2 linked regions of the Rhodopseudomonas boonkerdii genome follow. The protein of the gene in region 1 interacts with the protein of each later gene in a pairwise test. Links are inferred from orthologs where the notes say so. Each region holds a gene or a part of one and is shown in the gene's direction. Other genes may lie near its edges. The genes, in order: ybgC and E0H22_RS12270.

What was found.
Region 2: the proteins of ybgC (region 1) and E0H22_RS12270 interact in binary tests that used the Escherichia coli proteins (3 or more experiments, as listed by UniProt). The link is inferred for Rhodopseudomonas boonkerdii from one-to-one orthologs.

What each region holds. Positions count from the first base shown.
Region 1 is NZ_CP036537.1:1,312,515-1,318,640, forward strand. The notes cover bases 1,261-4,119. They hold ybgC (tol-pal system-associated acyl-CoA thioesterase), read left to right. Parts: upstream 1,261-2,391; coding sequence 2,392-2,847; downstream 2,848-4,119. Other genes in these bases: ruvA (Holliday junction branch migration protein RuvA), read left to right, coding at 1,261-1,262; ruvB (Holliday junction branch migration DNA helicase RuvB), read left to right, coding at 1,342-2,388; E0H22_RS06110 (nuclear transport factor 2 family protein), read left to right, coding at 2,930-3,397; phnF (phosphonate metabolism transcriptional regulator PhnF), read right to left, coding at 3,398-4,119. In the rest of the region: crossover junction endodeoxyribonuclease RuvC, read left to right, coding at 124-648; more of ruvA, read left to right, coding at 645-1,260; more of phnF, read right to left, coding at 4,120-4,132; phosphonate C-P lyase system protein PhnG, read left to right, coding at 4,258-4,719; phosphonate C-P lyase system protein PhnH, read left to right, coding at 4,721-5,329; E0H22_RS06130 (carbon-phosphorus lyase complex subunit), read left to right, coding at 5,332-6,126.
Region 2 is NZ_CP036537.1:2,644,317-2,650,553, forward strand. What follows is about bases 1,722-4,691. They hold E0H22_RS12270 (acyl carrier protein), read left to right. Parts: upstream 1,722-3,071; coding sequence 3,072-3,311; downstream 3,312-4,691. Other genes in these bases: fabD (ACP S-malonyltransferase), read left to right, coding at 1,722-1,942; fabG (3-oxoacyl-[acyl-carrier-protein] reductase), read left to right, coding at 2,038-2,775; fabF (beta-ketoacyl-ACP synthase II), read left to right, coding at 3,422-4,687. Outside these bases: rpsR (30S ribosomal protein S18), read right to left, coding at 1-170; rpsF (30S ribosomal protein S6), read right to left, coding at 176-619; more of fabD, read left to right, coding at 992-1,721; endolytic transglycosylase MltG, read left to right, coding at 4,857-6,122. UniProt on the Escherichia coli protein: Carrier of the growing fatty acid chain in fatty acid biosynthesis.

The sequences.
Region 1 (6,126 bases):
GCTCACACCTCGGACGCGCAAGCGCCGCGAGAATGCGCATTCGCGCGTAACCACAAGGGGACAGATGCCACAAGCGCCCGCGTTATTGTTTCGTTCGCTGTGCCCCGCGGCTATCAAGGCGACATGACCGTGTCCTCGATTCGCGCGCCTGTCCGCATCATCGGTATCGATCCCGGCCTGCGCCGCACCGGCTGGGGCGTGATCGAGACCGAAGGCAACAAGCTCACTTATATCGCCTGCGGATCGGTGGAGCCCGAGGAAGGCCTGCCGCTGGCAAATCGCCTGCTTGGCATTCACGAAGGTCTGACAAAAGTGCTCAACCAATTCCAGCCGACCGAGGCTGCGGTGGAGCAGACATTCGTCAACAAGGACGGCGCGGCCACGCTGAAGCTCGGCCAGGCGCGCGGCATCGCCATGATGTCGCCGGCGATGTTCGGCATCGAGGTGGCCGAATACATGCCGAACCTCGTCAAGAAGACCGTGGTCGGCGCCGGCCATGCCGACAAGAACCAGATTCAGGTGATGCTGAAGATCCTGTTGCCGAAAGCCGAGTTCAAACGTGCCGACGCCGCCGATGCGCTGGCGATCGCCATCACCCACGCGCATCACCGCGCCAGCGCCATGCTGCGAAAGGCGGTGCTGGCGTGATCGGAAAACTAAAAGGTCTCATCGATTCCTATGGTGAGGATTATGTGATCCTCGACGTGCAGGGCGTGGGCTATCAGGTGCATTGCTCCGCGCGCACGCTGCAGGCGCTGCCGCAGGCTGGCGGAGCAGCTGTGCTCTCCATCGAGACCTATGTGCGGGAAGACCAAATCAAGCTGTTCGGCTTCCGCTCCGACATCGAGCGGGAATGGTTTCGCCTGCTGCAGACCGTGCAGGGCGTCGGTGCCCGTGTCGCACTCGCAGTCCTCTCGACACTGCCGCCGGCCGAGCTCGCCAATGCCATCGCGCTACGCGACAAGGCAGCCGTCGCGCGCACGCCGGGTGTCGGCCCGAAGGTCGCCGAACGCATCGTGTCTGAACTGAAGGACAAGGCGCCGGCTTTCGCGTCGGTCGATCCCGTCGTCGCACAACTCGCCGGCGCCGTCGCCGATGAAAACGCGCCGCGCGCCGTCAGCGATGCCATCTCCGCGCTCGTCAATCTCGGTTACGGCCAGCCGCAGGCGGCTGCCGCGGTCGCATCGGCATCGCGCAGCGCCGGTGAGAATGCCGAGACGGCGATGCTCATTCGTTTGGGTCTGAAGGAACTCGCGAAGTGACGGAGCGTAGCGAAGTCATTCCGGAAACCGCTGCGCGGCAGCGGTTATCCGGAATCTGTCGGTGTGCTAGGCTGTCCGCATGAATACGCCACCCAATCGCCTGATGACACCGGAGCGGCGCTCCGACGATGTCGGCGACACCGCCCTTCGCCCGCAGGCACTGTCCGATTTCGTCGGACAGGCACAGGCGCGTGCCAATCTGCAGATCTTCATCGACGCCGCCCGCAAGCGCGGCGAGGCGCTCGATCACACGCTATTCGTCGGCCCGCCCGGTCTCGGCAAGACCACGCTGGCGCAGATCGTCGCCCGCGAGCTCGGCGTCGGTTTTCGCGCGACGTCGGGGCCCGTCATTGCCAAGGCCGGCGACCTCGCCGCGTTGCTCACCAATCTCGAAGAACGCGACGTGCTGTTCATCGACGAAATCCATCGCCTCAGCCCGAATGTCGAGGAAGTGCTCTATCCCGCGATGGAGGATTTCCAGCTCGATCTCATCATCGGTGAAGGCCCGGCCGCGCGTTCGGTGAAGATCGAGCTGGCGAAATTCACCTTGGTTGGCGCCACCACGCGCGCGGGTCTTCTCACCAATCCGCTGCGCGACCGTTTCGGCATTCCGCTGCGGCTGAATTTCTACACCATCGACGAACTGGAAAAGATCGTCACCCGTGGCGCCCGCGTGCTGCAGATCGGCATGACGCCCGAAGGGGCCAACGAGATCGCGCGTCGTGCCCGCGGCACGCCGCGCATCGCCGGCCGCCTGCTTCGCCGCGTCCGCGATTTCGCCTCCGCGGCCGATGCCGCCGCCATCGATCGCAAGATCGCCGACCATGCCCTGAGCGCGCTCGAAGTCGATAGTGCCGGCCTTGATGCCATGGACCGCCGCTATCTCACCGCCATCGCCATGAATTATGGCGGTGGCCCCGTCGGCGTCGAAACCATGGCCGCCGCGCTGTCCGAACCGCGCGACGCCATCGAGGACATCATCGAGCCTTATCTGATCCAGTGCGGTTACCTCCAGCGCACCCCGCGCGGACGCCTGCTGACCTCGCACGCGTTCAAGCATCTCGGATTGGCGGAGCCGAAGCGCGATGTCGGGCAGATCGGGCTGTTTGGCGGGGAGGAGGATTGAACGATGAACGCAGTTTCCAATCCGCTCGACGGCATTATCGCCGATGGCATCCACCGCATGCCGGTGCGGGTCTATTACGAGGACACCGACTTCTCGGGCATCGTCTATCACGCCAATTACCTGCGTTTCATGGAGCGCGGGCGGACCAACTATCTACGGCTGCTCGGCGCCGATCAGCATGCATTGTTCGCTGAAGCTGAGAACGAGGCGCCGGGTTTTGCCTTCGTCGTCCGCGCGATGCAGCTCGATTTCCTCAAGCCGTCGAAGATGGACGATCTGCTCGACGTGCTGACGCGCCCGCTCGACGTGAAGGGCGCCTCGATCACGCTGCATCAGGAAGTGCGCCGCGGCGATGAGCTGCTGCTGGAAGCCAGGGTAAAGGTCGCTTTCGTCTCCGGCGGCCGCGCGCGGCCGATCCCGAAGGCGCTGCGAACAGCCATGAAGGCCGATCAGCTTTAGCGATCGGGCGATAGGCGAGACGCCATCGACTCTTTAAAATTCGGGACTACACTTCGGTTAAAAATCGAAACCGAGGTGTCTCATGTCCCGTCCACCATTCCCGCCATTCACCCGCGAGACCGCCGCCCAGAAGGCTCGCATGGCCGAGGATGCCTGGAATTCGCGCGATCCGGTCAGGGTATCGCTAGCCTATACCGAGGACTCTACCTGGCGCAATCGTGGCGAGTTTTTCCAGGGCCGTCCGGCGATCGTCGAATTCCTCACCCGCAAATGGGCGAAGGAACACGACTATCGCCTGATCAAGGATCTCTGGGCCTTCGATAATAATCGCATCGCCGTGCGCTTTCAGTACGAATGGCACGACGACAACGGCACCTGGCATCGCTCCTATGGCAACGAGCAGTGGGAATTCGACGAAGCCGGCCTGATGCGCCGCCGCGAGGCAAGCATCAACGATGTCGTGATCGCGGAGAAGGATCGTCGCTTCCTGTGGCCCGCGCCGGGCCCGCGGCCAGCGGATGTCCAAGGCCTTGGCGCCGATCCGTTCTGATTACAGCGGGCTGTTGTCGATGACGAATTCCACGCGCTCCGCCACGAAGCGGGAATGCGTGAAGTGCAGCGGCGTGCCATCGGCGTCGACATCGAGAGAATCGACGACCAGGATGGGACGTCCCAGCGCGACACCGAGACGTGTGGCATCGGTCGCGTCGATGATCCCCGCGGTGACGCGGGTCGAGGCTCGGCGATAGTCCTTGATGTCGTAATGCGCCAGCGCCTTCGTCATCGAACGCACGCGCTCATAGACCTTGCCGAAATCGGGGAAACGCTCCGCTGACAGCCAGTTGGTGCCGACGCAGATCGGCGTCTTGTCGGCGAGGCGCAGTGCTTCCAGGCGAATCAGCGGTGCGCCGGTCTTCAGGCCGAGTTGCCGGGCCAGTTCCCGTGTCGCTACGTCGTCCGAGGCGCCAATCAGCTGGCCCGCGGGCTCGCGGCCGCCGGCACGGGCGTTTTCCGAAAAGCGCGTGCGCGACCGCAGTGGATAAGCGAGCTTCGGTGCCTCTACATAGGTGCCGCTGCCGCGCTCGGCGCGCACCAGTCCGCGTTCGGCCAGCGTTGCCAGTGCACGGCGTACGGTGTGGCGATTGACACGATAGGTGTCGGCCAGCTCGGTTTCGCCAGGCAGTTTTTCGCCGGCTGGAAAACGGCCATCGGCGATACCGCGCTCGATGCCATCGGCCACATGCCGCCACAAGGCGACGCCGGTCGGCTTGTCTTGAATGGTCACAAATCAGTCCCTGAATGTCCGTCGCATCAGCGATAGCGAAAAATCATGTCGCTGTCACGAAACGGTCATTGCCTCCTTCTATGAAGTTGTCTAGTAAACCATACAACTTGTCGAGCGATGGTGACATGATGCAAACCCCTTCAAGCGACCTGCAGGCGCGGCGCCAAGAGGCAATGGGCGTACTTGGGCATTCTCCAACGGCGGACATCGCTCGGCGTTTCGCCGATGTCGCCGTGCCCGATCACGAACAGTTGCGAACTCCGGAAAACGGTTTGGTGATGCTGCGCGGCCGTATTGGGGGCGACGGTGCGCCATTCAATCTCGGCGAGGCGACGGTATCGCGCGCCGCGGTGCGCCTCAGCTCGGGCGAAGTCGGTTTCGGCTACACGCTCGGTCGCGATGGCACCAAGGCGCAGCTGATCGCGCTATGCGATGCGCTGATCCAGACATCTCAATTCGCCAGCGCCGTAGAGGCGAAGGTCCTTGCTCCGCTGCGTATGCGCGTCGTCGCGGAGCGCAAGCGCAGGGCTGAAGAAACCGCGGCCACCAAGGTGGATTTCTACACGCTCGTGCGCGGGGAGAGCTGACATGACAACAGTTGCAGAAATGCCGGCCGGCTTCGCCGACAAGGTTCTCGCCGCGCAGTCCACCTTTCGTACGGTGATGGATGCCATGGCGCGTCCTGGCAGCGTCCAGCTCGTTCGCGCGGTGTCTGGCGTGCCGGCACCGATGATGCGCGGGGCGGCAGCAATCGCGCTGACATTGTTCGATCAGGACACGCCGGTCTGGCTCGATGGGAAACTGGCAGCATCGGAAGACGTGGCGAAGTGGATCAAGTTTCATACCAGTGCGCCTGTAATTGCGGACTCCGCTGCATCCAGCTTCGCGGTGATCGCCGATCCCATCAATCTACCCGCCTTCGATCGTTTCGCGCTCGGTTCTGGCGAGTATCCGGATCGCTCGACTACCATCATTCTGCAGGCCGTGAGCCTGAGTGTCGGTCCGGCCTATGAGCTGAGTGGGCCTGGTATCGATGGCGCGACAATACTGCGTGCTGCGATTGGTGTGCCCGATCTGGTTGAGCGTCTCGCCGCGAATGCAAAGCTATTTCCGCGCGGCATCGATCTGTTGCTCGTCTCCGGCGAGTCCATTGTCGCCTTGCCGCGCACCACGCGTATCAGGATGCGGGAGGGCTGAATATGTATGTTGCTGTCAAGGGTGGCGAACGCGCCATCGAAAATGCCCATCGCTTGCTGGCGCATGAGCGCCGTGGCGATCGCAGTGTGCCGGAAGTCTCGCTGGATCAGATCTCCAATCAGCTCGGTCTTGCGGTCGACCGCGTGATGACCGAAGGCTCGCTCTACGATCGCGAGCTGGCTGCGCTCGCCATCAAGCAGGCGCGCGGGGACATGATCGAGGCTATTTTCCTGCTGCGTGCCTTTCGCGCGACGCTGCCGCGCTTCGGCTCGAGTGAGCCCGTCGATACGTCGAAGATGCAGGTGCGCCGCCGTGTGTCCTCGACCTTCAAGGACATGCCGGGTGGGCAGGTGCTCGGCCCGACCTTCGACTATACGCATCGTCTGCTCGATTCCGCGCTGATGGGCGAGGGATCGCCGGACCTTCCGAATGTCGTGGCCGATGCGGAGCCGGGTATTATGCCACGCGTCACGGACATTCTCGGCCGCGACGGTCTGATCGAGCAATCACCTCCCGAAGATCCGGAACAGCCCGTCGGTGATCTCACGCGCGATTCGCTCAGCTTTCCGGCCGACCGCGATCTGCGCCTCCAGAACCTCGCCCGTGGCGACGAGGGTTACTTGCTCGCGCTCGGTTACTCGACGCAGCGCGGCTATGGCCGCAACCATCCCTTCGCCGGCGAAATCCGCCTCGGTGAAGTCGAGGTCGAATTCGTGGCTGAGGATGTTGGCTTTGCGGTGCCTCTGGGGTCGATCACGTTGACCGAGTGTCAAATGGTCAATCAGTTCAAGGGCTCC
Region 2 (6,237 bases), 1.3 Mb from region 1 along the record:
TTCTTGGCGGACACGGCCGTGATGCGGCTCGGCACGATCTTGCCGCGCTCGGACACGTAACGCATCAGCAGCTTGCTATCCTTGTAATCGATCTTCGGCGCATTGGCGCCCGTGAACGGGCAGGTCTTGCGGCGACGGAAGAACGGACGACGTGCACCAGCTTCAGCCATTAATCTTACTCCTCAACCGATGCATCTTCGTCGCGGCCACGGCGCGGGCCACGCTCGCCACGGAAACCGCCGTCGCGGTCGCCACGGAAGCCGCCACCCGGACGGTCGTCGCGCTCACGATCGCGATCGGCCTTGCGCATCATCGCCGACGGACCTTCCTCGTGCTCTTCCACGCGGACGGTCAGATAGCGGATGACGTCTTCATTGATGCGCTCCTGGCGCTCGATCTCGACGATCGCCGAAGACGGCGCGTCGATGTTGAGCAGCACGAAGTGCGCCTTGCGGTTCTTGTTCATGCGGTAGGTGAGGGAACGCACGCCCCAGTTCTCGGTCTTGGTGATCTTGCCACCAGCGCCTTCGACGATACCGTTGATCTGCGCGGTGAAATCTTCCACCTGCTGTGCGCTCGCGTCCTGACGCGCGAGGAAGACATGCTCGTAAAGAGCCATGGGAGTCCTTTCCAGTGTTGGCGCGTCACCCGGCGGCAAGCCCTTCGAACCCTTCGGAAAGGACTCGACTGCTCAGAAGGCGGAAGCACGGGACGACGGGCCGACTGGCCCTATCTCAACATAATCTGTGAATGGATTGTGCTGCGACCGTCCGTTCAGCTCCCGGCCGGGATCTGCGGATCGGAGCCTTATACGGATTTTTGCCGCGATGGCAAGAGAAAGGGACGCGAAAGCGCCGGTTTGGCGGGTATTCCGGCGGCCGGCGCCGGGAAGACGGTTCTGGCGCTGCAGCTTGACATTCGGTGTCATGCCAGTGTCTTACGGCGCACGTTTTCAGCAGTTTAACCGAAAAAGCGAGACCGGGGCGAGCCGATGACCGCAGCATTCACATTTCCCGGGCAGGGTTCCCAGGCCGTCGGTATGGGCAAGGCCCTGGCGGAGGCGTTTCCTGCAGCCAGGGCGGTCTTCGACGAGGTCGATTCGGCGCTCGGCGAGAAGCTGACTGCCATCATCTGGGACGGCCCGGCCGAGACCCTGCAGCTGACCGAGAACGCGCAGCCGGCTTTGATGGCTGTCTCGCTCGCTACCATGCGCGTGCTGGAAACCGAGGCCGGTATTTCCCTGTCCAAGGATGCGGCTTTCGTGGCCGGCCATTCGCTCGGCGAATATTCGGCGCTGGCGGCTGCCGGCAGTCTTTCGATCAGCGACGCCGCCCGTCTGCTGCGGACCCGCGGGCAGGCCATGCAGAAGGCCGTGCCGGTGGGCGTCGGCGCCATGGCCGCGCTGCTGGGCATGGACTATGACGCCGCCGTTGCCGTCGCCGAAGAGGCCGCGCAGGGACAGGTCTGCCAGGCCGCCAACGACAATGGCGGCGGCCAGGTCGTGGTGTCCGGCGACAAGGCCGCCGTGGACCGCGCCGTGGAGATCGCTAAGGCCAAGGGCGCCAAGCGCGCGATGCTGTTGCCGGTGTCGGCGCCGTTCCATTGCAGCCTGATGCAGCCGGCGGCCGATGTGATGGCCGAGGCGCTGGCCAAGGTCACCATCAACAAGCCTGCCGCGCCGCTGGTGTCCAACGTGCTGGCTTCCGCGATCACCGATCCCGACGAGATTCGCCGCCGCTTGATCGAGCAGGTCACGGGCACCGTGCGCTGGCGCGAGTCGGTGGCTTATATGGCGGGGCAGGGGGTGACGCGTTTCCTCGAGATCGGCGCCGGCAAGGTGCTGAGCGGTCTCGTGAAACGTATCGCGGATGGCGCTGTCGGCGTTGCCGTCGGCGGTCCCAATGACATTGCCGCAGCGAAGGATGCGATCAGCGCGAGCTAGGCTCCGTTCTTCACCTCTCCCCGGTGGGTGAGGGGATCGGAGCGTCGCTGCTCTTTAAGAGATGGGCTTTGGCTTAGGGCCACATGGAGAATCTGATGTTCGATTTGACTGGCAAGACTGCGCTCGTCACCGGCGCCACGGGCGGCATCGGCGGCGCGATCGCGACCGCACTGCATGCGCAAGGCGCCACCGTTGCGCTCTCCGGCACCCGCCGCGAGGCGCTGGAAGCGCTGGCTGCCAAGCTCGGCGACCGCACTCATGTGCTGCCCTGCAATCTTTCCGAGGCGGCCGAAGTCGAAGAATTGGTTCCGTCGGCCGAAAAGGCGATGGGGCAGCTCGACATTCTGGTCGCCAATGCCGGCATCACCCGCGACAATCTGTTCGTGCAGCTGCGCGACGAGGATTGGGACAATGTCATCAACGTCAATCTGACGTCGACTTTCCGTCTCGCCCGGGCTGCTACCAAGCTGATGATGCGCAAGCGTTTCGGTCGCATCATCGCCATCACCTCGGTGGTGGGTGTCACCGGAAATCCCGGGCAGGGGAATTACACTGCTGCGAAAGCCGGCCTCATCGGCATGATGAAGACCCTCGGCGCCGAATACGCCAAGCGCGGCGTCACCGCCAACTGCATCGCGCCCGGTTTCATCGCCACGCCGATGACCGATGTGCTGAACGACAAGCAGCGCGAAACGATTCTGACCAAGGTGCCGGCGGGGCGTCTCGGCTCGCCCGAGGATATCGCTGCGGCGGCGGTTTATCTGGCCTCCAATGAAGCTGCCTATGTCACCGGACAGACCATTCACGTGAACGGCGGGATGGCCATGATCTAAGCTTGCGGGTTCCCGCAACGCCGTGATTCAATTGAGCTTTGGACGGTCGTCCCTGCATGTGGCAATGCCATGTGATGTGTGCTAATCGAGCGTCCAACGGTGGGGCAAAGAAGGCCATTGCAGGATGTTGAAACCCTGTATATTGGCGGGGCCGAGCCTACCGTTTTCGCGAGGCTCCGCCCGGGACGGCGGGGCCATTCCACACAGCGCGAGAGCGCTAAGGTTTAACGAGTTAAACGCTCCATGATGGCTCGTATCGTCTACGGACGAGCCTGGGTAACAAGCACGAGGTTGAAATGAGCGAGATTGGCGAGCGAGTGAAGAAGATCGTGGTCGAACACCTTGGTGTCGAGCCCGAGAAGGTGATCGATTCCGCGAGCTTCATCGATGATCTCGGCGCTGACAGCCTCGACACGGTCGAGCTCGTGATGGCGTTCGAAGAAGAGTTCGGCTGCGAGATTCCGGACGATGCTGCCGAGACGATTCTGACCGTCGGCGATGCGACCAAGTTCCTCGAGAAGAATGCCAAGAGCTAACTTCTTCGCGTGACACATTCTGAAGCCGGCGGGATCGCGTCGCTGCGGTCCTCCGGCTTCTTGCTGTGAAGCGCGGGAATTGGCTTTTGAAACAAGCTGTGGAGATGCAGATGAGGCGGGTAGTCGTCACGGGCCTGGGCATGGTGTCGCCATTGGGCTGCGGCGTCGAGCCGACCTGGAAGCGTATCCTCAATGCCGAGAGCGGCGCGAAGCGGATCGACACATTCGAGGTCGCCGACCTGCCGGCACAGATCGCCTGCATGATTCCGCGCGGCGATGGCAGCGCCGGTACTTTCAATCCCGATCAGTGGATGGAGCCGAAGGACCAGCGCAAGGTCGACGACTTCATCGTCTTCGCCATGTGCGCCGCCAAGCAGGCGCTCGACGATTCCAACTGGCATCCGACCAGCCACGAAGATCAGTGCAATACCGGCGTGCTGATCGGCTCGGGTATCGGTGGTCTCACCGGTATCGCCGAAACCGCAATCACACTGAAAGAACGTGGTCCGCGCAAGGTTTCGCCGTTCTTTATCCCTGGGCGCCTGATCAATCTGGCGTCAGGTTATGTCTCCATCGAACACGGCCTCAAGGGCCCCAACCATTCCGTCGTGACGGCATGCTCCACCGGCGCCCATGCGATCGGCGACGCCGCGCGCCTGATCGCACTCGGCGATGCCGAAGTGATGGTCGCCGGCGGCACGGAATCGCCGGTCAGCCGTATCGCGATGGCCGGCTTCGCCGCGGCACGCGCGCTGTCCACCGGCTTCAATGACACGCCCGAAAGGGCGTCGCGTCCGTACGACAAGGACCGTGACGGTTTCGTGATGGGTGAGGGTGCCGGCGTCGTCATTCTGGAAGAATACGAGCACGCCAAGGCCCGTGGCGCGAAGATCTATGCCGAAGTAGTCGGCTATGGCCTGTCCGGCGACGCCTATCACATCACATCGCCGTCGCCGGACGGCGATGGCGGCTTCCGCAGCATGAGCGCCGCTTTGAAGCGCGCCGGCATGGCGGCATCGGATCTCGATTACATCAACGCCCACGGCACATCCACGCCGCTCGGCGACGAGATCGAGCTCGGCGCCGTGCAGCGGCTGCTGGGGAATGCCGCTTCGAAGATCGCGATGTCGTCCACCAAGTCGTCCACCGGCCATCTGCTCGGGGCGGCCGGGGCCATCGAGGCGATCTTCAGCATTCTGGCGATTCGCGATAATGTTGCGCCGCCGACCATCAATCTCGACAATCCGTCAGTGGAAACCGCGATCGACCTCGTGCCGCATAAAGCGCGCGCGAAGGAGATCAATGTGGCGCTGTCGAACTCTTTCGGCTTTGGCGGGACTAATGCATCGGTGATCCTCAAGCGGGTGACCGGTTAGAGCATGATCCGGCCTGAAAACTGGTACTCATTCTTCGGGGTCTTGCGGTAGAGATCTTCCACCGTTTCGCCGCAATCCGCTCTGATTGCTGCTGTGGGCGTATGTTATTGATGGAGCTCGGATTCGATCCAGGATTCGATCCCGTCACGAATGGACTCTAGGTACATCGATGAGTGAGCGGTCGCCCATTTCGCCCCGAAGCCCGCGCGCTGCGCTGGAACCCGAGCAGGTTCCGCCGCCGCCCAGGCGGTCCGACGTGGCACGCAGCCCACTCGTCGTGTTCGGCAACGCCGTCATCACCTTCATCATTCTCGTGATGCTCGCCACCGGGGGCGTCTATATCTACGGCAAGCAGGCACTGGAAGCTCCGGGGCCGCTGCAGGAAGACAAGGTCGTCAACATTCCCGCCCGCGCCGGCAAGGGCGATATCGCCGAAGTGCTGCAGCGCGAGGGCGTGATCGACGCCAATCGCTGGGTCTTCCTCGGCGCTGTGTTCGCACTGAAGGCCGCCCAGGATTTGAAGCCCGGCGAATATCTGTTCCAGAAGAACGCCAATCTACGCGATGTCATCGGCACCATCGTCGATGGCAAGGTGGTGCAGCATTCGATCACGATTCCCGAGGGCCTGACCTCCGAGCAGATCGTGGCCCGCCTGTCCGAGAACGATATCTTCACCGGCTCCATTCGCGAAATGCCGCGCGAAGGCACGCTGCTGCCGGAGACCTATAAATTCCCGCGCGGCACGTCGCGCGAACAGGTGATCCAGCGCATGCAGCGCGAGCAGAAGCGTGTGCTGGCGGATATCTGGGAACGTCGCAGCGGCGAAGTCCCGGTGAGGACGCCGGAGCAACTGGTGACGCTGGCCTCCATCGTCGAGAAGGAAACCGGCCGTGCCGACGAACGCAGCCGCGTCGCCGCCGTGTTCGCCAATCGTCTGCAGAAGAAGATGAAGCTGCAGAGCGATCCGACCATCATCTACGGTCTGGTCGGCGGCAAGGGGACTCTGGGCCGCCCGATCAAGCGCAGCGAGATCCAGCAGCCGTCGCCCTACAACACCTATGTCGTCGATGGCCTGCCGCCCGGTCCGATCGCCAATCCCGGCCGCGCCTCCCTGGAAGCGACCGCCAACCCGGCGCGCACGCGCGACCTGTTCTTCGTGGCCGATGGCACCGGCGGTCATACGTTCACCGAGACCTACGACGCGCACCAGAAAAATGTCGCCAAGCTGCGCGCGATCGAGAAGGCTGCGCAGAACGACGCTGTGGAGCCGCCCGAGGAGCAGCCGCAGGCAGCGCCGGTCGCGCCTGCCGGGGATGGCAATTCCACGGCTGGTGCTGTCGCGCCGCGTCAGGCGCCGGCCAAACAGCAGCGTCCGCGTAATCCGCCGGCCCGTCAGGGCGCCGCACAGCCTAGCGGCACGCCGGTCGCGCAATAACGAGACGCGTCAACCGCGCCGATTTCCGTTCGATTTTCCTCGGGCTCGAAAGGGCCTATTCTCGTTTCGGTTCGCGTCTGCGCGAATCCCATTCTGAACCTTGGAGACGTTACGC